DNA from 2 places in the Rhizobium sp. Root1204 genome. Region 2 is predicted to be linked to the other one. Evidence: riboswitches for the same ligand, from Rfam matches in the RefSeq annotation. Region 2 holds a riboswitch; the other holds the start of a gene.
The links. Region 2 has a riboswitch for thiamine pyrophosphate ahead of thiC (phosphomethylpyrimidine synthase ThiC). Riboswitches for the same ligand answer to the same signal wherever they lie in the genome.
Positions count from the first base shown of each region.

Region 1 (11,376 bases), on a different contig from region 2:
GCCGCCGTGGCAGATATGGTCGGCATTGAAGGCCATCAGGAATTCCTGACCCGGCTGGGGCTCCTGTCGAAGATGGAAACGGAAATGCCGGGCGTGGCGACGCCGACGCAGCCCAGAGCCTGGAAGAAGATCAACTCGGTGACCATCTCGTTCGGTCACGGGGTAGCGACCACGCCGTTGCAGACCGCCGTTGCGGCAGCCTCGCTGATCAACGGCGGGACCCTGATTCCGCCGACATTTCTGCCCCGGACACTTGAAGAGGCAGGGGCGATCTCCCGCACGGTCGTGACGGAAAAGACAAGCGCCGACATGCGCTATCTCTTCAACTGGAATGGTTCAAACGGATCAGGCCGCCACGCGCAAGTCCCCGGTTTCAATGTCGGCGGCAAGACCGGAACGGCTGACAAGGTCATCAACGGCCGGTACGCGAGCAACATCAACTTCAACGCCTTCGTTGCGGGCTTCCCGATGGACAAGCCGAAATACATTGTCCTGTCGATTATCGATGCGCCGAAAACGGGCGAGAACGGCGGACGCACGGCGGCATCGACCGCCGCCCCGATGATCAAGGAAATCATCGGCCGCGCCGGCCCCCTGCTCGGCATTCAGCCGCAGTTCGGCAAGGACGGATCGATGATGCTTGCCGACTATTGAGGCAAGACTGATCAGCCTTCCAGCCGTCTGCATCTATTCCGAGATGATCTTCACCTTGTCGCCCGGCTTCACCGTCGAGGTGATCTGCATGGCGTTGATCAGCCGGAAGAGATCGAGCTTGCGGTCAGTTCCCATCATCCGGGCCGAAAGCGTGGCCAGCGTATCGTTCGCCTTGACGGTCACGACACGGATGCGCAGCGGCTTCAGGGCCGCGGCCTCCTGCGGCGTCATGCGGCGGAAGGAGGCGCGCAGCACATCGGCCGTCGGCTCCAGGCTCGGCGCGCCCTTCGGCACGGCGGTCAGGAACCGGTAGATCTGCGTGTCGATCCGGATCACGGTGACGTCGAAATCCCAGCGCTCCGCCGATGCCCGTGCCGTTGCCGCCTCAAGCCCGTTGATCGTCACGGCATGGATCGTATCCGGCTGCAGGCCGGTTACCCAGCCGCTGCCGATATAGTCGGTCAGGCTGCGCTTCTGCGCATCGGCCACGCCGTCAAAGCGGATTGCCGTCTCGTTCGGCCCGGTCGCAAGCACCGCCTCGGCCTTGTTGTCGATCTGGAAGCCGGCCGGTACATCGAAACGGATGCCGAGCGTTCCGTGCAGGAACGTCTGGCCACGGACATAACCCTCCTGCGGGCTGTCGCCATAGAGCAAGCCATCGATCCCGGCGAGATAATAGTCGCGGCCGCGATCACCGACAGCGCCTTCTGCGCCAAAGGCACGGGCATGGCGGCGGGCGAGATCGACGCGCTGCGGCGCGCTCGGATGGCTCGACAGGAAGTCCAGGCTCTGGTCGCTGTCCGGATCGACCGAGGAGAACCGGCTATAGGCTGCCATCGAATCGAGGAAGCGTGCCGCCGCATAGGGATCGTACCCGGCTTCGCCGAGCATGCGCACACCGATGACGTCGGCCTGCAATTCCTGATTGCGCGAGAAGGCCGCCAGGCGCAGCTTGCCCCGCGCCAATGCCTGCTTGCCGGCCAGATCGCTCGACAGCACTTCGGACACGACGCGGCTGGCAATCACCTCTGCCTCTTCGCGCTGCTGCCGCTCGATGCCATGGTTGGCGGTCACGTGTGCCATCTCGTGGGAGAGCACAGCGGCCACTTCCGAGGCATCGTCTGCGAGCGCCAGAAGGCCGCGCGTCACATAGAGATAGCCACCCGGCAGCGCAAAGGCGTTGATCGCGGGCGAGTTGAGGATGGTGATGCGATAGGACTGGTTCGGGTTTTCCGAAACCGCCGTCAAAGCGCCGGTGATACGGGCAACCAACCGCTCGGTCTTTTGATCCTGATATTCGCCGCCGTAGCTCGCAACGATGCGCGGATGCTCGCGGGCGCCGACCTGGGCGCGCGGATCGTTCTTCTGGACTTCCTCGACGATCTGCGGATTGGAGGACGGCGAAACCTTGGGCTCATAGGTCTGCTCGATCACCGACTGGCAACCCGACAGGAGCAGGGCCCCGAACAACGCCGCGACGGCGCGATAGGACACGCCGAAGCCCGTTCCTGAATCCCGCTTTTGCGTTCCTGCCGTTCTGCTCATCGCCTCAGCTCGTTTCCAGTCTTCAGCCCAGCCGCGCAAACAGTCAGTTGATCGCGCGGATGCAAATTCAGTATTCTTTACAGCCGTATAAATAGGTCTGGCGCCAGTTACGGCAATGACCTGCTGTAACCTATTCGCGCCATGCGTGCCTAGCATACACCCATAGAAATAGTTTCCCCGTGATATCCCGGCAACGCACACCCAAACGTGAACGCGCAAGATAGCCAAAGCGCCGTCGCACAGGGTGTCGTTCAAATTGTGGCAAAAGCATCGCAGGCGATGCTCATCGCCCCAGAAACCGGGCGACCGCCGGAAGATCGGTATGCTCGAGAAACTGCGTCACCGGCTCATGCAGGAGAATGCGGCCCTTGTCGAGAAAGAGCACACTGTCTGCCAGCGTCCGGACGTCGTCAGGATGATGTGTAATGATCAGGATCGTGTGACCTTCCTGCTGGTGCAGATCAAGCAGAAGGCTGCTCATCCCGGCCCGCAGGCCCGGATCGAGCGCCGCAAACGGCTCGTCGAGCAACAGGACCGGCTTGCGGCGCACCAGCGCCCGGGCGAGCGCCACCCGCTGGCGTTCGCCGCCGGATAAGGTCGGCGGCAGGCGCTTGCCAAACCCCTCCAGTCCGACGCGCAGTAGCGCGCTTGCGATTTTCGCCTTTTCCTTGATGCCAAGCCTCAGTGCCGGATCGATGCCGAGACCGATATTGGTGGCGACGTCGAGATGCGCAAACAGGTTGTGCTCCTGAAAGATCACCGAGACCGGCCGTTCGGCAGGATCGCGCCCGGCAACATCTTTCCCGAGAATCTCAACCTGGCCGGTATCCGGTGTTTCGAACCCGGCGATCACATTGAGCAGCGTCGACTTGCCGGAACCGGATGCCCCCGTCACGGCAACGATCTGTCCCTTGCCGACGGCGCAATCGAAATGTAGTCCGGTTTCATCGAACTGGACCCGCACGTTGTCGAGACGAACAGCGATATCCGTTTCAGGCAGTGACATCTTTTCTCCTCTGATCGTCAGCCCCTGCCCGCGGCGTCCCGGCGATCGTTAGCACCAGGCAGACAAGCCCGAGAAACAAGGCCAGGCCCGCCGCATCGGTCGAGCGGTAACCTGCCATGCGGCTGTACAGCAGCCAGGGCAGCGTCACCATATCCTGCGAGCCGAACAGCGCCACGGCGCCGAGATCGCCAAGTGACAGGGCGCAGGCAAAAGACAGCGCCATCAGCAACGGCCTGCGCAAACCCGGCCAATCGATCAGCCGCAGACGATGCCAGCCGCTGAGACCAAGGCTGACCGCAAGTTTGGCCGTGCGGGCCGTATGCGTGGCCATTGCCGGTTCCAGCACGCGATAAACGAAAGGCAGCGCCATCAGCGTATTGATCAGGATGACCAGCAGCGGCGCAAATCGTGCGACATCTCCGAACGGCCGCAACAGCAAAAACCAGCCAGCCCCCAGAACCACCGGCGGCACCAGCAGCACCAGCGACGAACTGGCAAAAATCCCCACAGCCAGCCCCCGAAGAAGCACCGCTGGCCGCCTCGACGACAGGGCTGCCTGCCGCGCCCGGATCATGAGGGAGGCGGAGACAACACAAAGCAGCCCCGAGATCAGCGCAATGACGATACTGGTGATCAGCGCCCGCCGCACCATCGGATCCCCGGCAAGCTTGACGAGATCGGCACGCAGGCCGGAAGAGACGACCGAGCCGAGCGGCAGAGCCAGAAACAGAACGGCAAGCGCGATCACCAGTCCGTCGCCTGCCCGACCAAACCCACCGCGTCCATCAAAGCGGCGCACCCTGCGCCCGCCGCCATGCCCCTCGTCTGCCGCAGGTGTGAGCAGCCGGATCGCAACCAGCAGCGCGGCGGTCACGGAAATCTGCAGCAGCGACAGCGCGATAGCCCGTGGCGGATCGAAATCGAAGCGCAGCGCCTGATAGATAGCAACCTCGATCGTACTCGCCGCCGGCCCGCCGCCCAGCGTCAGCACCAGCGTAAAGCTGGTGGCGCAAAGCATGAAGATCAGCCCGGCAATGCCGGGCAAAAGCCCACGGATCACCGGCCATTCGATAAAGCGGAAAATCGACAGCGGCCGCATGCCGAGATTGGCCCCGGCCAGCCAGTATTCGCCGGGAATACGCTCCAGCCCGCCCAGCATCAGCCGGGCGGCGAGCGGCATGTTGAAAAAGACATGGGCAACGAGAATGCCCGACAGGCCGTAGATGCTGACCGGCTGGTCGAGACCGATGGCCACCAACGCGGTATTCAAAGCGCCCTGCCGTCCCCAGATGCCGATCAGTCCCAAAGCTGCCACGAGCGCCGGCAGCCCCAGCGGCAGCGCCATCAGCCGGATGATCCAGACACGGCCGGGGAACGCCGCCTGCCGCGCCAAGGCCCGCGCCACCGGAATGGCAAAGACAATCGACAGAACGGTCGAAAGCGACGCCTGCAGCAGCGTGAACCGGGCCACGCGCCAGACATAGGCATCGAACACCACGCCGTCATTGGCGGATCCCGGCTCGTCGAAAGCCAGGAGTGCCACCGCCGCCAGACAGACGAACAGCACAATGCCACCGAGGCATAGCGCCCCGGCAGTCAGTGTCAGACGTCGTTCCATGCGGTTGATCATGATGGCTTCGTATTGCTTTCGGGCGTCGCCTCGCCCTTTCTTCTCCCCAGCGGGGAGAAGGTGGCCCGCAGGGCCGGATGAGGGGGCCAAACACTCAGAATGTGCCGAACCGCCCCCTCATCGCCTCGCAGTCGCTCGGCACTTCTCCCCGCTGGGGAGAAGAAGAAATGATCGTCCCGGCACATCCAGTTCCTGTTCATCGCCGCCAGCCACTCATCAATCCAGACCTCCAGCCACCTGAGAACCTTGGCCCCTCACCCTAGCCCTCTCCCCGCACGCGGGGAGAGGGGATGACAGAGCTTGCCGCAAATCCCTTCTCCCCGTCACAACGGGGAGAAGGTGGCCGACAGGCCGGATGAGGGGCAGGCCTTGCCCAAACGAGGTGCTAATTCTTGCTCATCGCAGCCAGCCATTCGTCGATCCAGGCCTTGCGGTTAGCCGCCACTTCATCCGACGACATCAGAAACGTCTTTTCCGGCGCCACCAGCTTGCCGAATGCCTCCGGCAGCGGTTCCTTGGTGGCGGCAACCGGCATCATCCAGTTGGTCGTCGGGATGATCGACTGGAATTCAGGGCCGGTGACGAAGGTCAGAAAATCCTTGGCGAGCGCCGGGTCCTTGGCAGCCTTGGTCATGCCGGCGACTTCAATCTGGATATAGTGGCCTTCGGAAAAGGCAGCAGCCTGATAGCGGTCTGTATTTTCGGCAACCATATGGTAGGCAGGCGACGTGGTGTAGGAAAGCACCATCGGCGCTTCGCCCTTGGTGAACAGGCCGTAGGCTTCCGACCAGCCTGGCGTGACGGTCAGAACACGATCCTTGAGCTTGGCCCAGGCGGCACCGGCCTCATCGCCGTAGACCGATTTCATCCAGAGCAGCAGGCCAAGCCCCGGCGTCGAGGTGCGCGGATCCTCGATGACGATCTTCTGGTTCGGATCGCCCTCGACCAGTTCCTTCAGGCTCTTCGGCGGCTCCTTCATCGTCTCAGTGTCATAAACCACGGCAAAATGGCCGTAATCATAGGGAACGAAGGTATCGTCGGTGAAACCACCGGGAACCTTGACGGCCGAGGTGTCGATGCCATGCGGCGCAAAGAAGCCGGTTGCCTTGGCTTCGGACACAAGATTGGTATCGAGGCCCAGCACGATATCGGCCTTGGACGACGCACCCTCGAGCTTCAGCCGGGTCAGGAGTTCGACACCATCGGCGACGCTGACATAGGAAACCTTGCACCCGCAGGTCTTTTCGAAGGCTTCCGCCACCTTGGCGGCGGGCCCCCATTCGCTGGTGAAGCTTTCATAGGTATAGACCGTCAGCACCTTGTCTTCGGCCGAGGCGGAAAACGCGATGGTGAATGCAGCAGCTGCTGCGAGAAATGGAATGATTGCCTTGCGCATCCGCGCCTCCTCATAAATCCAAAATTGGGAATAGGGCGCTGGAATGTGCCGTCTAATCCCTCCGCCGGTACAAACCGGATCAGGTTCTTCGGGTTGGCTTTTGAATAGCCTCTCAGCCGAACGTTCCATAAAAGAACGGCCGGCACCCCGTTAGAGCAGGAGGAGGTTTAGACCCGGGCGAAATACTTGGCAAGTGGGGATTGTTGCCCCGCCCGATTACCGCAAAGCGGACATAATCCCATGACATGGGGCCTTATTGATTGAGAAATTTAGAGTGATACTGGAGATACGCCCGATGACCGAGACGTGCCGCATCCTTACCCCCGCCGAACAGAAAATCAGCGGCATAATGGTACGAGCCGAGCAAGCAATGATGGCGGCCATCTACAAAGCTGTCGAGGATGCCACCACGCAGACCGCCAATGAATTGCGTTCGATTGGCGCGCAGGACGAAGCGCCGGCATATGATTACTTTGCGGCCACCGCTCAACAACAGCTTTTTTTGTCGCAATGCGGCGCCGACCCCGAAACGCTTGAAGGCGGAAATCCCGAAATCGCCGCCCAGATCATCACCAATTATCAGAACATCTCCGACCACTACTGGCGCAAAAAAGGCTGAAGTACCGGCCGAAAGACGACGGCCAGCCCCTCATGCCGCCGGCTTCTGCGGCAACCTTACCGCTTTCAGGCTGATGGCCGCGATGAGCGAGATCAGCGAGATACCGCCAGCCGTCAAAAACAGCGGCAGGAAGGCGGCCGTATAGCTATCAGCCACCAGCTGGCGGGTCGCCTCCGGTAATGTCGACAGCACCAGCGGCGTCAGCTTTTCGATATCGGCAACACCCGGGATCGCCGTGGCGCCGCGGGCAAGACCTGCCGCGATGATTGCACCATAGATCGAGATGGCAATCGAGGCGCCGCCCATCCGTGACAGGGTGACCGCGCCGGTCGCCGCCCCGACATCACCACGCGAGGCGATGTTCTGCACCGCGACGATCGGCACCTGCTGGCCAAACCCGATGCCGATGCCATGCAGCGCCATGATCGCGCAAATCACATAAAGCGGCGTACCGGGCTCAATCTGGGTAAAGATGAGCAAGGCCAGAACCGTCAGGCTGGCGCTGACGATGGCAAACGGCTTGTAGCGGCCCGAGCGCGAAATCAGCCTCCCTGCCGTCAGCGAGCCGCAGACGATACCGCCGGTCAGCATGATGAACAGCAAGCCAGCCAGCGACGGCGACAGCCCCGTCGTCGTCTGCAGATACAGCGCGAAATAGTTGACCATGCCGATGCCGACGGCACCGCTCGCCAGCGAAATCACCAGCATCAGGCTGAATGTCGGGTTGCGAAACAGTGTCAGGGGAACGATCGGCTCCGGCGCCCGGCGCTCGACAACCACCCAGGCCGTCGCGCAGACCACGCCGAGCGCAACGATCGCCAGACTGCCGAATGAAAGTAGCGAGCCAAACAGTTCGGCACCGTCGCCCAGAAGCACGACGCAGGTTACCGAACCCGCCAGCAGCAGCGCACCGGCATAGTCGATGGTCGGACGGCGTGTCGGGCGGCGGTAGGGCAGGAAGACGAACAGGCCGATCAGCACCGCGATGCCGATCGGGATATTGATGAGGAAGATCGAGCGCCAGCCGAAATGGTCGCTCATCGCCCCGCCAAGTACCGGACCGACGGCCCCGGAGGCCATCAGGACGAGGCTGGAATAGCTCTGGTAGCGCGCCCGCTCGCGCGGCTCGAACAGATCGGCGTTGATGGAAAAGATCGATACCATGATGCCGCCGCCACCCAGGCCCTGCAGCACACGGGCGGCAATCAGCGTGTTCATCGACACGGCAAGACCACAGGCGATCGACCCCAGCGTGAAGATCGTCACCGCCGTGACCATCACATATTTGCGGCCGAACAGATCGCCCAGCTTGCCGTAAAGCGGCATGACGGCACAGGTGGCCAGCAGATAGGCCGAGCCGATCCAGCCGAAACGCTCCATCTGGCCAAACTCGCCAACAATGGTCGGCAGCGCGGTGGCGACAATCTGGTTGTCCAGCGTCGCCATGAACAAAGCCGTCATCAGGAAGAAGAAAAGGGTGAGCCGCAGCGCTGGGCTCGAAACGAGCGGCGCCGGCGCGATGTGCATGTCCATGGGAGCGTTCCGGTTGGTTTTGGCAATTTATGTGCTGTTAGCATATATTTGTCAACAGCACATTTATGCCGAGAGCATATTCATGCTTTATGGATCGCGCTTGTTTTGCTAGGATCAGCCATGGATCACGCACCTTTGCCCCTGGAATGCACATCTGAGACCGGAGAGCCCGAGGCCAGCCGCGCCCTGATCGGCCGCTCGATGGGCCGCTGGCGCACGATGATCGGCCGCCGCGTGCTGGCGCGCCTCGCCATCAGCAATGTCGCGCCCAGTCTCGAAATCACCCATCTCGACGTTCTCGATGCCGTCAGGCGGGCCGAACCGGAGGGCGAAGTCACGGTCGGCACCATCGCCGGGATGATGCGCATCGATCCCTCCCGCGCCAGCCGCATCGTCGGCGAAATGGTGGCGCGCGGCGCTCTGAGGCGCGAGGCCTCGCAGGCCGATGCCCGCCGCATCATCGTCGTGATGACCGAGCTCGGCCAGCAATTGATGGGCGAAATCCAGGCGGTCAAGCGTAACGTCATCGACAGCGTGCTGGCCGACTGGCCGGAAGAAGACGTCGCCAGCTTCTCCCTCCTCTTCGACCGCTTCGTCACCTCCTTCGAACAGGTCTGCACCACCCCCGGCAAGGATACGGATTAGCGGCGATCTCCCTCTTTTCCATAACGGGGCAAGGGCGAGCGGCAGACACCCTCTTCTCCCCGGCGGGGAGAAGTGCCGAACGCAGTGAGGCGATGAGGGGGCCGCTCGGCAATTTCTGAGCGTGTGGCCCCCTCATCCGGCCCTTTGGGCCACCTTCTCCCCGCCGGGGAGAAGAGAACACCAAATCCACGCCTGCCCCTTCCCCTCATCCCCCTGTTTACGCTATGGCCATGCGCCATGAGCAAACAGGCTTTTATCATCTTGATGGGCGGTCCCCTGACGCCGACGGACAGGCTTGCCACCCAGCTTGCCGGCGCCCGCGTCATCGCGGCCGATGGCGGCATGCGCCATGCCAGTGCGCTGGGGCTAAAGCCGGAGCTCTGGGTCGGCGATTTCGATTCCACGCCGGATGCCCTGATCGCCGAATGGCCGGATGTCCGCCGCGAGCCCTATCCCGCCGCCAAGAGCGAGACCGACGGCGAAATCGCCGTTGCCACCGCCCTTGAGCGCGGCGCGAAAAGGCTCATTCTCGCCGGCGCGCTCGGCGGCGAGCGCAGCGACCATGCCTTCATGCACCTACTTTATGCCGCCAAGCTTGCCGAAGACGGCATCGAGATGCTGCTCACCTCCGGCGAGGAGGAAGCCTATCCGCTGCTGCCCGGCAGCTCCGTGATCGCCCTGCCGAAGGGCAGCCTGTTTTCCATCCTCGGGCTCGATACGCTGACCGGTCTTTCCATCGAAGGCGCCCGTTATCCGCTCAGGGATTTTCATCTGCCGTTCGGCTCCTCGCGCACCGTTTCCAATGTCGCCGAAGGCACCGTCCGCTTCACCCTTTCCTCCGGCCGGGCGCTCATCCTTGCCCGCCCTCATGATTTTTCGGGAGCCTGACCATGGCGCCACCCATTCTGAAACTCGATGATATCGTGCTCTCCTTCGGCGGTACGCCGCTGTTGAACGGCGCCAATCTGCAGGTTGAGCCCGGCGACCGGATCTGCCTTGTCGGCCGCAACGGCTCGGGCAAATCGACCCTGATGAAGATCGCCGCCGGCCTTGCCGAGCCGCAGTCGGGCGAAACCTTCCGTCATCCCTCCGTCACCGTCCGCTACCTGCATCAGGCGCCGGATTTTGACGGTTTCGACAGTGTTCGCGCCTATGCGGAAGCAGGCCTCGGCCCGAGCGACGACCCCTACCGCGTCGCCTACCTGCTCGAACATCTCGGCCTGACGGGCGATGAAGACCCAACGCAGCTGTCCGGCGGCGAAGCCCGCCGCGCGGCGCTTGCCCGCGTCATGGCGCCGGAGCCGGATATCCTGCTGCTCGACGAGCCGACCAACCATCTCGACCTGCCGACCATCGAATGGCTGGAAGGCGAGCTGATCAAGAGCCGCTCGGCCCTCGTGGTCATCTCGCACGACAGGCGCTTCCTCGAAAAGGTTTCCAACGCCACCGTCTGGCTCGATCGCGGCCAGTCGCGCCGCCTCAATCAGGGTTTTGGCGCCTTCGAGGCCTGGCGCGACAAGGTGCTGGAAGAAGAAGAGCTGGAGCAACACAAGCTCGGCAAGGAAATCGAGCGCGAGGAACACTGGCTGCGCTACGGCGTGACGGCAAGGCGCAAGCGCAACATGCGCCGCCTCGGCGCGCTGCAGGACCTGCGCGCCAAGCATCGCGGCCATAATGGCCCGCAAGGCTCGGTGCAGGCGACCGTCTCCGACGCCCGCGAATCCGGCAAGCTGGTTATCGAGGCTGATCAGATCACCAAGACCTATGGCGAGCGCACCATCGTCGCCCCCTTCTCGATCCGCGTCCATCGCAGCGATTGCATCGGTCTCGTCGGCCCGAATGGCGCGGGCAAGACGACGCTTCTGAAGATGCTCACCGGCCAGATCAAGCCCGACAGCGGCTGGGTCAAGCTCGGCACCAACCTCGAGATCGCCACGCTCGACCAGCGCCGCGAGGACCTGAACCTTGAGGATACGCTGGCCCATTACCTCACCGACGGCCGCGGCGACAACCTGCTGGTCAATGGCGAGCAGCGCCATGTCACTGGCTATATGAAGGAATTCCTGTTCCAGCCCGAACAGGCGCGCACCCCGATCAAGAACCTGTCGGGCGGCGAACGCGCCCGGCTGATGCTCGCCCGCATCCTGTCGCGCCCGACCAACCTCTTGATCCTCGACGAACCGACCAACGATCTCGATATCGAAACGCTCGACCTGCTGCAGGAAATCGTCGCAGGCTTTTCCGGCACCGTCATCCTCGTCAGCCACGACCGTGACTTCCTCGACCGCACCGTCACTTCGACCATCGCGCCCGCCAATCCGGATGCGCCGGATGGACGCTGGATCGAA
Region 1 is NZ_LMCZ01000006.1:369,241-380,616, reverse strand. It holds gene ASC96_RS09345 (penicillin-binding protein 2) at 1-654, shown strand, start outside; gene ASC96_RS09340 (M48 family metalloprotease) at 688-2,199, opposite strand; gene thiQ (thiamine ABC transporter ATP-binding protein) at 2,483-3,199, opposite strand; gene thiP (thiamine/thiamine pyrophosphate ABC transporter permease ThiP) at 3,192-4,835, opposite strand; gene thiB (thiamine ABC transporter substrate binding subunit) at 5,221-6,231, opposite strand; TPP riboswitch at 6,271-6,391, opposite strand; gene ASC96_RS09320 (hypothetical protein) at 6,527-6,850, shown strand; gene ASC96_RS09315 (MDR family MFS transporter) at 6,881-8,383, opposite strand; gene ASC96_RS09310 (MarR family winged helix-turn-helix transcriptional regulator) at 8,504-9,028, shown strand; gene ASC96_RS09305 (thiamine diphosphokinase) at 9,266-9,916, shown strand; gene ASC96_RS09300 (ABC-F family ATP-binding cassette domain-containing protein) at 9,919-11,376, shown strand, end outside.
Region 1: linked by a shared signal. The riboswitch ahead of thiB (thiamine ABC transporter substrate binding subunit) and the one ahead of thiC (phosphomethylpyrimidine synthase ThiC) in region 2 are both predicted to bind thiamine pyrophosphate.

Region 2 (11,376 bases):
GACCGAGATGGACGAAATCGCAGCCTTCCTCGATTGCAACGCGCCAATAGTCGTTGATGATCAACTGGCAACCGTGGGCGCTACAGACCGTTTTGGCGCGTCGGATGGCCGTTCGCAGCTCAATATCGGTGCTGTCTTTCATCCGCAACTGCACGAGCTTGACGCCGAGCGGCACGAGGCGATCGATCCAGTCGGCGCTGTCGACGATCAGGTAAAAGGGATCAAGCTTCATGAAAACACCGCCTTGCCGATGATGGGCGTCGAGGGAACGGCCATGTCGCGCGGCTCCAGCATGCCGGCGTGAAATGCTATGCGGCCCGCATCAATCGCGCCGCTAAAGGCGGCGGCCATCGCAGCCGGATCGGCGGCTCCTGCAACGGCTGTGTTCAGCAGAACGGCGTCGAAACCGAGTTCCATGACGGTGGCGGCATGCGATGGCCGGCCGATACCGGCATCGACGATCAGCGGCACCTCGGGAAAGCTTGCCCGCATGCTACGCAGTGCCGGCAGGTTTACGGGACCCATGGCCGAGCCGATGGGAGCACACCAGGGCATCAGCACCTGGCAACCCGCATCGAGCAGCTTTTCCGCCACGACAAGATCGTCGGTGGTGTAGGGAAAGACCTTGAAGCCTTCACCGCTCAGAATGCGGGCCGCTTCGACCAGCGCGAAGACGTCTGGCTGCAACGTGTCATGATTGCCGATCACCTCGAGCTTGATCCAGTCGGTGGAAAACAAGTCGCGGGCCATCTTGGCGGTCAAAACTGCTTCGGAAACAGTATGGCAGCCCGCTGTATTCGGTAGAACCCGGACGCCGAGCGTGCGGATCAGCTCGAAGAAGGCGCCGCCGGTGCGGCTGCCCGCTGTTTCCCGGCGCAGCGACACCGTGACGATATCGGTTCTCGATGCCCGAACCGCTTCGGCGAGAACGGCGGGAGAGGGGTACCGGGCGGTGCCGAGCAGCAGGCGCGAAGATACCGAGGTTCCGTAGAGCGTCAACATCATTAGCCCCCCTGCATCGGCGACAGGATCTCGATCCGGTCGCGTTCACCGAGCGGAAATCCGCTACGCTCTTCGCGATGCACAAGCTCACCGTTAACGGCCGTCGCCAGCCATTCGCCTTCGTAATCGAGAGCAGCCAGCAGGTCGGCGAGTGTTGCCGCCGCGACCTGCTGTTCCTCGCCGTTGATGATGAAAATCATGAAGCCATCCTTTGTCTTTGTTCTCCAAGGAGACGCCGTGCCACCTCTCCAGCCATGGCGGGGGCGAGCAGGTAGCCATGGCGGTAAAGGCCATTCACATGCAGGGTGCGCCCCTCCTCGGTTACGCGCGGTAGGTTGTCGGAATAAGCAGGGCGCACGCCCGCGCCGGTTTCGATAAGCTTCGCCTCGCCAAAGGCGGGGTGGAGTGCATACGCGGTATTCAGCAATTCCATCAGCGAGCGGGCCGTGATGGGGCCGGCATCATCGCTTTCGATCATGGTCGCGCCGACCATGAAACGGTTCTTTCCGCGCGGCACGATATAGATCGGGTGACGTGGATGCAGCAGGCGGATGGGGCGGGAAAGGCTTATCTCGCCGGTTTCGAGTAGGAGCATCTCTCCACGCACGCCGCGAAGATCGGGAAGCAACCCGATCTGTGCCGGGCCGGTGCAATCGACGGTGCGGTCATAATGGGCTTCCGCTGGGACGCCCCGGGCGCCGAACAGGAAACGCATACGCGTTTCCTCCAGCGCTCCGGTCAGCGCGGACAATGCCTGCAGTGGATCAAGATGGGCTTCCTGTCGGAAAAACAGGGCCTTGCGGAAACGGCCGGCGAGGTCCGGTTCCAGTGCCGCAATCGCCGCTTCGTCCAGCCACTCCCAGCCGGTGGTGCGGCCGGCAAACCGGTCCAGTTCGCCAGTGTCACGGCTGCCCGCGACGACCAGCGTGCCGCAGCGCTGCACATGGCCGGGGAGTGCAGCCTCCCACCAGTCGGCGGCCACTCGGCCGAGTGTCAGCACGGGTTCATCCGCGCTTTCCCGCTCGCACCAGGGGGCCAGCATACCGCCGGCAAAGCCTGACGCGCCGGTGCCGATCCTTTCGGCGCGTTCGAGGATGGTGACCTCGAATCCGTGGCGGTAGAGTTGCCAGGCGACCGTGAGGCCGGCAACGCCGGCCCCTTTGACGAGGATACGCATGGTCACTCTCCGGCTGGCACAACGGTGCCATCCGGGCTAAGGGGCATATAGAGCGCGCCACCCGCCTGGAATTTCGCGGCCATCGCCTCAAGCCCCTCCTTCTGCGCCTCGGCGCGGATATCGTGGGAAATCCGCATGGAGCAGAATTTCGGCCCGCACATCGAGCAGAAATGCGCCACTTTGTGGGCTTCCTTCGGCAGGGTCTCATCGTGGAAGGAACGCGCCGTTTCCGGATCTAGCGACAGGTTGAACTGGTCTTCCCAGCGGAACTCGAAGCGGGCGCGCGACAAGGCGTCGTCACGCAATTGCGCGGCCGGATGCCCCTTGGCGAGATCGGCGGCGTGGGCGGCGATCTTGTAGGTGATGACGCCGACCTTGACGTCGTTGCGGTCGGGCAGGCCGAGATGCTCCTTCGGTGTGACATAGCAGAGCATCGCCGTACCGAACCAGCCGATCATCGCGGCACCAATGCCTGAGGTGATGTGGTCGTAGCCGGGGGCAATGTCGGTCGTCAGCGGTCCAAGCGTGTAGAATGGCGCTTCGCCGCAGACTTCCAACTGCTTGTCCATGTTCTCTTTGATCTTGTGCATCGGCACATGGCCAGGGCCTTCGATCATGACCTGGCAATCTTTCGCCCAGGCGATCTGGGTCAGTTCGCCAAGCGTTTCCAGTTCGGCAAATTGTGCGGCATCATTCGCATCGGCAATCGAGCCGGGACGCAGGCCGTCGCCGAGCGAGAAGGTCACGTCATAGGCGCGAGCAATGTCGCAAATCTCGTCGAAATGCTCGTAGAGGAAGCTTTCCTTGTGGTGATGAAGACACCACTTGGCCATGATCGAGCCCCCGCGCGAGACGATGCCGGTGACGCGGTTGACGGTGAGCGGGATATAGGCGAGCCGCACCCCGGCATGGATGGTGAAATAATCGACGCCCTGCTCGGCCTGCTCGATCAGCGTATCGCGATAAACCTCCCAATTCAGGTCCTCGGCGATGCCGTTGACCTTTTCCAGCGCCTGATAGAGCGGCACGGTGCCGATCGGGACCGGCGAGTTGCGGATGATCCACTCGCGGATATTGTGGATATTACGGCCGGTCGACAGGTCCATGACGGTATCCGCACCCCAGCGCGTCGCCCAGACCATCTTCTCGACTTCCTCGGCCATCGACGAGGTGACGGCGGAATTGCCGATATTGGCGTTGATCTTCACCAGAAAATTCCGGCCGATGATCATCGGCTCGGATTCCGGGTGGTTGATATTGGCCGGGATGACGGCCCGGCCGCGGGCGATTTCCTGGCGGACGAATTCGGCCGTGACGTGATCGGGAATGCTGGCGCCGAAATTCTCGCCGTCGCGCACCAGCGCACCCTCCGGCGGCTTGCGGCCAAGGTTTTCGCGGATGGCGATATATTCCATTTCCGGGGTGATGATGCCGGCGCGGGCATAGGCGATCTGGGTGACGGCCTTGCCGTTTCTGGCACGCAGGGGATGATTGCGGATCGGAAATTCCGGCGTCAGCCGTTCACCGGTGGCAAATCCGTTGTCTTCCGGTTTGATGTGCCGGCCGTCATAGGCCTCGACATCGCCGCGGGCGGTGACCCAGGCCTGGCGCTGCCGGGGAAGGCCGGCATCGATCGAGACGAGATGGGCCGGATCGGTGTAGGGGCCGGAGGGGTCGTAGACGGAGACGGGTGGTTCGCCAGAGGTCGGGTGCACGGCAATTTCGCGCATGGGAACGCGGATATCCGGGTAGAGTTCGCCCGGAATATGCACCTTGCGGGAGGCCGGCAACGGGCCGGTGGTAACGGTGGGAGTGAGGTTCTTGGCGGCAATAGTCATGGTTGAGGCTCCAAAGTTGGAGACCCAGTCATCAGAGCCGGAATGATGAAAAGACGCTGACGCGAATCCGCACACGGAATCCGAGTCGTCGCAGCGCTTGCACCGTCCCTACGCCAGTATGAACTGGATCAGGTTCAACGGGTCACTGCGCTGCTTGAGGGTGGCAAAAGCCACCGTTCGCGCCAGCAGAATCTCAGCCCCTTGTCGGGACCCCCCTGGTGAATGTGCCAATCTAGGCACAGTTTTGGACGAAGCGTCAAGGGCCGTTTGGTGCGCCGTCGTCCGGCCGCTGCTCTCTGCCCGTCGCAAGACTGTGAAGATGTTCAATGATTACAAGCGCGCCCTCGACAGCGCCGCCCCGGCAAATTATCTATAAAACATGACCTCAGCGAGCGAAGACACGATTGCCAGCCGCATCAGCCGCATCCTGGCCGACAGGATCGTCACCGGACAATTGGACCCGGGTACGAAGCTGCGCCAGGACCATATTGCCGAGGAGTTCGGGACCAGTCATGTGCCCGTGCGCGAGGCTTTCCGGCGGCTGGAGGCGCAGGGGCTTGCGGTCAGCGAGCCACGCCGGGGCGTGCGGGTCGCGTCCTTCGATCTGAAGGAAGTGCGCGAAGTTGCGCAGATGCGCGCTGCGCTTGAGGTTTTAGCCCTTCGCCACGCGGCACCGCATCTGACGCCTGCGATCCTCGATCAGGCTGAAGAAGCGACGGTCGCGGGTGACAATTCCCGCGATGTCCGCTCCTGGGAAGAGGCAAACCGGCGTTTTCACACGCTGATTCTCACGCCCTGCGGCATGCCGCGGCTGCTTGCAGCGATCAGCGATCTGCATGCGGCCAGTGCCCGGTTCCTGTTCGCCAGTTGGCGGTCGGAATGGGAAGTGCGCACCGATCATGATCACCGCGCCATCCTGACCTTTCTGCGTCAGGGCAATATCGAGAACGCCGCTCCTGTCCTCGAGCGTCACGTGCAATGGATAGGCCAGAAGCCCGTCCGTAACGCCTCCGGCGCCACGCGGGATGCCTTCGCCATCGTCGGCTGAGAATTATTTTCCACTTCCTTTTTTCCTGATTTTGACTGCTTTCGGTGCGTCTCTCCGGATCATGGAGGCGCGTACTGCGGGAATTTTTACGCCATACACCAAAAAGGCGGTTGCGATTCCATGGCTTTGGATAAATTATAGATAATTATTATTTTTAATCTATCATGCTAGGTGGATGATGCTGAGAAACGAAAGTTCTGCCGATTTCCCGATTGAAATGGGTCTTTTAAAGGAAAATTCGCACGATGAAAGCGCCGGAACGGAGCGGCATTCTCTCGTTGATGCAAAAATTATCTATAATTCCCCGTTCAATGATCTGCTGTTCCGGGCGCAATCGGTTCACAGAGAAAACTTCGATCCGAATGCCGTGCAGATCAGCCGGCTCCTGTCGATCAAGACGGGCGGATGCGCCGAGGATTGCGGGTACTGCAGCCAGTCGGCACGCTCTCCGACGGGGCTGAAGGCCTCCCGGCTGATGATGGTGGAAAAGGTGCTGGCGGAAGCGCGCAAGGCCAAGGCCGAAGGGGCCAGCCGCTATTGCATGGGAGCTGCCTGGCGCAGCCCGAAGGATCGCGACATGGAAACGCTGGTCGCGATGGTCGAGGGGGTCAAGGCGCTCGGGCTTGAGACTTGCATGACGCTCGGCATGCTGTCGCCGCAGCAGGCTGGGACGCTGGCCGAAGCCGGGCTCGACTATTACAACCACAACATTGACACGTCGGAAGAATTCTATCCGCAGGTCATCACCACCCGGACGTTTGCTGACCGGCTGGATACCCTTGCGAATGTCCGCGATGCCGGCATGAAGGTCTGCGCTGGGGGTATTCTCGGCATGGGAGAAACGACCGACGATCGCATTTCCATGCTGGTGACGCTCGCCAACCTGCCGGAACCACCGGAAAGCGTTCCAATCAACATGCTGATCCCGATCCCCGGCTCGCGGCTTGCCAATGCCGAGCCGGTCGATCCGATCGAATTCGTCCGCTCCATCGCGCTTGCCCGTATCCTGATGCCGCGTTCGCATGTGCGCCTCTCGGCCGGGCGCACGCAGATGAGCGACGAGATGCAGGCGCTCTGTTTCTTCGCCGGTGCCAACTCGATCTTTGCCGGCGATACGCTGCTGACGGCGGATAATCCGGGCGAGGATCACGACACGGCCCTGTTCCGCCGCCTTGGCCTGAAGCCGATGGACCTGGGGCCGGGCGAATGATGGATCAGGGCCTTGCCCGTTATGAAACCACTCTGGCGGGGCTGGAGCGGAAGGGCAGGCGGCGCATGTTGGTCCCGCAGGCCGGGGCTGATTTAAGTTCGAACGATTATCTGGCGCTTGCCGGATCGGCGCGGCTGGCGAAAGCGATTGCGTTTGCCCTTCAGCGCGGCGTTCCAACGGGGGCTGGCGGTTCCCGGCTGCTGCGCGGCAATCACCCGGAGCACGAAGCGCTGGAGGCTGAGGCGGCCTCCTTCTTCGGAGCAGAGCGTGTCCTCTATTTCGGCAGCGGTTATGCCGCGAACGTGGCACTTTTCTCGACGCTGCCGCAGCGAGGCGATCTCGTCGTCTATGACGCTCTGGTACATGCCAGCGCCCATGAAGGCATTTTGGCCGGCAAGGCGCAGACTGCGGCCGCTGCCCACAATGACGTTGGATCCTTTGCGCAGGCGATCGAACAGTGGCGCAGTCAGGGTGGAACCGGCCATCCGTGGATTGCCGTGGAAAGTCTTTATTCGATGGATGGCGATCGTGCGCCGCTGACGGAACTTGCGGCCCTTGCCGAAAAGCACGGCGGTTTTCTGGTGATCGATGAAGCCCATGCAACTGGCGTCTTCGGTCCCGATGGCCGCGGCTTTGCTGCCGAATTGAAAAACCGATCCAATGTCATCGTCCTTCACACCTGCGGCAAGGCGCTTGGCGTCTCCGGCGCGCTGCTCGGCGCAAGCGCAGTACTTTGCGATTACCTGGTCAACCGGGCGCGAGGTTTCATTTATTCGACCGCGCCGTCGCCGCTGATGGCGGCTGCGGTCCGCGAAGCCTTGCGGGCGCTGGTGGATGAACCGCAGCGCCGCACCGATTTCGACGAACTGCGCAATTTCGCCAATGCCGAACTGACCGCGAAACTCGGCGTCGCCGGCAGCGGATCGCAAATCCTGCCGGTTCTGATCGGCGACAATGGAAGCGCCGTCCGGGTTGCGGCGCGCATGCGGGCGGAAGGTTTTGATATCCGCGCCATCCGGCCGCCGACGGTGCCGGAAGGCACGGCAAGGCTGCGCATCGCCATCACGCTGAATGTCGACCGGCCAACGATAAGCCGCATGTTCACTCGGCTGGCGGCCATAATGACAGAGGAAAAACCATGAGGCGTTTCGTGGTGACAGGCACAGATACCGGCATCGGCAAGACGGTGTTTTCCGCCGCACTGGCGGCGGCACTTGGCGGTTATTATTGGAAACCGGTGCAATCGGGACTGGATGAGGAGACGGACAGTCAGGTCGTCCATCGGCTCGGCCGCCTGCCGCCGGACCGTATCCTGCCCGAGACTTACAGGTTGCAAACACCGGCCTCGCCTCATCTTGCGGCCCGGCTGGACGATGTCGAGATCGACCCGGAGCGGATCACGCCACCGGAGACAGCCGTGCCTCTGGTCATCGAGGGTGCGGGCGGCCTGCTGGTGCCGCTCACAGAAACGGTCGTCTTTGCCGATGTCTTCGCGCGTTGGCAGATCCCGGTCATCCTCTGCGCCCGTACGGGGCTCGGAACGATCAATCACACGCTCCTGTCGTTGGAAGCACTGCGCCACCGAGCCGTTCCCATTTTCGGCGTCGCCTTCATCGGTGATGAGCAGGCCGAAACCCAGCGGATCATCGCGGCGATGGGCAAGGTGCTTATTCTCGGACGCTTGCCGCGTCTCGATCCGTTGACGCCAGATGCGTTGCACCAGGTATTTCGCGACAACTTTCAACTCTCCGCGTTCCGGGAGAAAATGGCATGAGTTCTCCAGTCTGGCACCCTTTCACCCAGCACGCGCTGGAACCTGCGATGAAACGCATTGTCCAGACCGGCGGCGCGTACCTGACCGATGACAGCGGCGCGCGTATTCTCGACGCCATATCTTCCTGGTGGGTGATCACGCATGGTCACCGCCACCCGGCGATCACGGCGGCGATCCAGGCGGCATGCGAAACCTACGACCAGATCATATTCGCTGAATACACCCATGAACCAGCCGAAGAGCTGGCGCGCGGCCTGTTGCGGGTCGCACCGCGGGGGCTCTCGCACGCGTTCTATTCCGACAGCGGCTCGACCTGCGTCGAAGTCGCGTTGAAAATGGCCCTCGGCTTCTTCCACAATTCCGGCGCCCAGCGCCGCCGTATCTGCGTGTTGGAACATGGCTATCACGGCGACACGATCGGCACGATGTCGGCTGGCGAACGTGGTGTCTTCAATGCGGCCTACGAGCCGATGCTGTTCGGCGTCGATCGCCTGCCGTTCCCCAGGCCCGGCCGCGAACAAGAGACGCTGGATGCCTTCGAGCGGTTCTGTGCGACGGGAGATGTGGCCGCCTTGCTGATCGAGCCGCTCATCCTCGGGGCAGGCGGTATGCTCACCTATCCCGCCTCGGTTCTCAGCGAGTTGAAGCGGATCGCCGAACGCCACGGCACTTTGTTGATCGCCGATGAAGTGATGACCGGTTGGGGGCGCACCGGCACTGTCTTTGCCTGCGAACAGGCCGGTGTAGCACCGGATATCCTGTGCACCTCCAAGGGTTTGACTGGTGGCGCGCTGCCCTTGGCGGCAACTTTGTGCACGGCCGAGATTTTTGAGGCGCATCTTTCGGCCGACCGCCGGAAGACATTTTTCCATTCCAGCTCCTACACCGCCAACCCGATTGCCTGTGCCGCCGCGGTCGCCAATCTGGCTGTCTGGGAAAACGAGCCGGTTCGCGAGCGCATCCGGTCGCTGGAGGTCATGCAAACGGAGAGGTTGGCCCGCTTTGAGTCGGATCGGCGCTTTAGCAATGTCCGCCAGACCGGGACGATCACCGCGCTTGATCTCACAGTGCCAGCCGGAGGCTATCTGTCAGAGGTTGGCCCGAAGCTCAGGGCCTTCTTCCGTGTGCGCAAACTGCTGATCCGGCCGCTCGGCAACGTGATCTATCTGATGCCGCCCTATTGTGTCGCTGCCACCGACCTTGACCGGGCCTATGATGCGATTGACGAGGCAGCGGCATGGTTCGCAGCGGGCCGCCTGTGAGAGGCGCCCGCTCGTCCCGGCTTGCCGGTTTCGGTCACAGCGTGCCGGGGCGCTGTGTCGAAAACGCCGAAATAGAGGGCAGCCTCGGTCTTGAACCGGGCTGGATCGAGCGCCGGACCGGGATCAGGACGCGTTACTGGGCCGAACCCAGCGATACCCTGTCCGGGCTTGCGGCACGGGCAGGCGAGGCCGCAATCGAAGACGCTGGCATCTTGCGGGAAGACATCGCATTGACGCTACTCGCCACCTCGACGCCCGATCATCTGTTGCCGCCATCGGCACCGCTGCTCGCTCATCGCCTCGGGTTGGTGAATTCCGGCGCTATCGATCTCGCCGGGGCGTGCTCCGGTTTCCTCTATGCGTTGACGCTCGCCGATGGCTTTGTTCGCGCGCATGGCCGACCGGTGCTGGTGGTTGCCGCCAATATTCTCAGTCGCCGGATCAATCCTGCCGAGCGGGCGAGCTCCGTTCTGTTTGCCGACGCTGCCGGCGCGGTCGTTTTGATGCCCGCGCGTGATGAGGAAACGGGACTGCTCGGTGTCGATCTCGCCGCAGATGGGAGCCGCTACGATCTGATCTCCATTCCGGCCGGTGGCAGCAACCGTCCCTTCGCGGCGGATGTCGACGCACAGGATTGCCTGATGACGATGCGCGATGGGCGCGAAATGTTCACGCAGGCGGTCGGGATGATGAGCGGTTGCGCGCGCCGGGCGCTCGATGACGCCGGGATCGACGTGACGGATATCCACCGGTTCATTCCGCATCAGGCCAATGTCCGTATATTCGATGCCGTCTGTCACGATCTCGGTATCGCACTTGAAAGGACCGTCCGCACGATCGGCGAATACGGAAACTCCTCCGCTGCCACCATCCCGCTTTCCTTATCGCTCGCCCATCAAGTGGCGCCCGTTTTGCCCGGAGAGAAATTGCTCCTGACGGCGGCAGGAGCGGGATTGACAGGCGGAGCCTGTGTCGTCGGAATGTAAGCTAAATCTTACCGTTTCTCTGCGCAGCCGAAACGAAGCCGTGCAGGAAACGGGTGGCGGCCAGCCTGCCTAACCGTCATTCAAGAAGCTTCGCTGTCACACGAGAATCTTGGAGGCTCTGTCATGAATGTCTATTCGAAAACCCCGCCGGTTTCTTCAGCACTGTCCGCCGAGGCGCGTATCGCCGGGTATGACTGGAACCACCTCGACAAAGAACTCAACGGCTTCGGGTGCGTGGTCATTGAGAAGCTATTACTCCCCGAGGAATGCCGGCAGATTGCCGGGCTCTACCCGGAGGAACAACACTTCCGCAGCCATATCCACATGGCCCGTCACGGTTTTGGCAAGGGCGAGTATCGCTATTTCAAATATCCGTTGCCGGATCTCATTGGGGATTTGCGCAGTGCGCTTTATCCCCGCCTTTCCGACGTCGCCAATGCGTGGAACGAGCGCATGGGCATAGCTGAACGCTATCCTTCCGGGCATGCAGCGTTTCTCCAGCAGTGCCACGATGCAGGCCAAGCCCGGCCAACACCGCTTTTGCTGCAATATGTCCCGGGTGATTTCAATTGCCTGCATCAGGATCTCTATGGCGATCTTGCCTTCCCGATCCAGGTGGCGATCCTGCTCTCGGAGCCTGGCGAGGATTTCACCGGCGGCGAGTTTGTGTTGACGGAGCAGCGCCCGCGCATGCAGAGCCGCGCAGAGGTCGTGCCGTTGCGTCAGGGCGATGCAGTGGCATTCGCTGTTCACAATCGGCCGGTTCAGGGCTCAAGAGGCAATTACCGGGTCAATCTGCGCCACGGGGTCAGCCGCATTCGCTCAGGCATGCGCCACACCGCCGGCATTATTTTTCATGACGCCAGATAGGTTGCGATGCGACGCGAAACCTCACAAAGCGCAGGCTCCTATTGGATTTAAAGGCGGGTATCGGTTGCCTGGCTCCATCATCTTTGGTAAATTTTATCTTAAGATTAATGGAGCGATCAGCCATGTCGAGCGTCACGCATCGTTTCGAAAATTACATGAGAAACGGCATGGGTGGTTGGGCACGCTCGCAACCCGTCGCTGTCCGGGTG
Region 2 is NZ_LMCZ01000001.1:93,951-105,326, reverse strand. It holds gene ASC96_RS00535 (thiamine phosphate synthase) at 1-232, opposite strand, end outside; gene ASC96_RS00530 (thiazole synthase) at 229-1,002, opposite strand; gene thiS (sulfur carrier protein ThiS) at 1,005-1,202, opposite strand; gene thiO (glycine oxidase ThiO) at 1,199-2,179, opposite strand; gene thiC (phosphomethylpyrimidine synthase ThiC) at 2,182-4,017, opposite strand; TPP riboswitch at 4,105-4,244, opposite strand; gene ASC96_RS00510 (GntR family transcriptional regulator) at 4,397-5,065, shown strand; gene bioB (biotin synthase BioB) at 5,283-6,275, shown strand; gene ASC96_RS00500 (8-amino-7-oxononanoate synthase) at 6,272-7,417, shown strand; gene bioD (dethiobiotin synthase) at 7,414-8,049, shown strand; gene ASC96_RS00490 (adenosylmethionine--8-amino-7-oxononanoate transaminase) at 8,046-9,311, shown strand; gene ASC96_RS00485 (beta-ketoacyl-ACP synthase III) at 9,287-10,297, shown strand; gene ASC96_RS00480 (2OG-Fe(II) oxygenase) at 10,421-11,167, shown strand; gene ASC96_RS00475 (hypothetical protein) at 11,290-11,376, shown strand, end outside.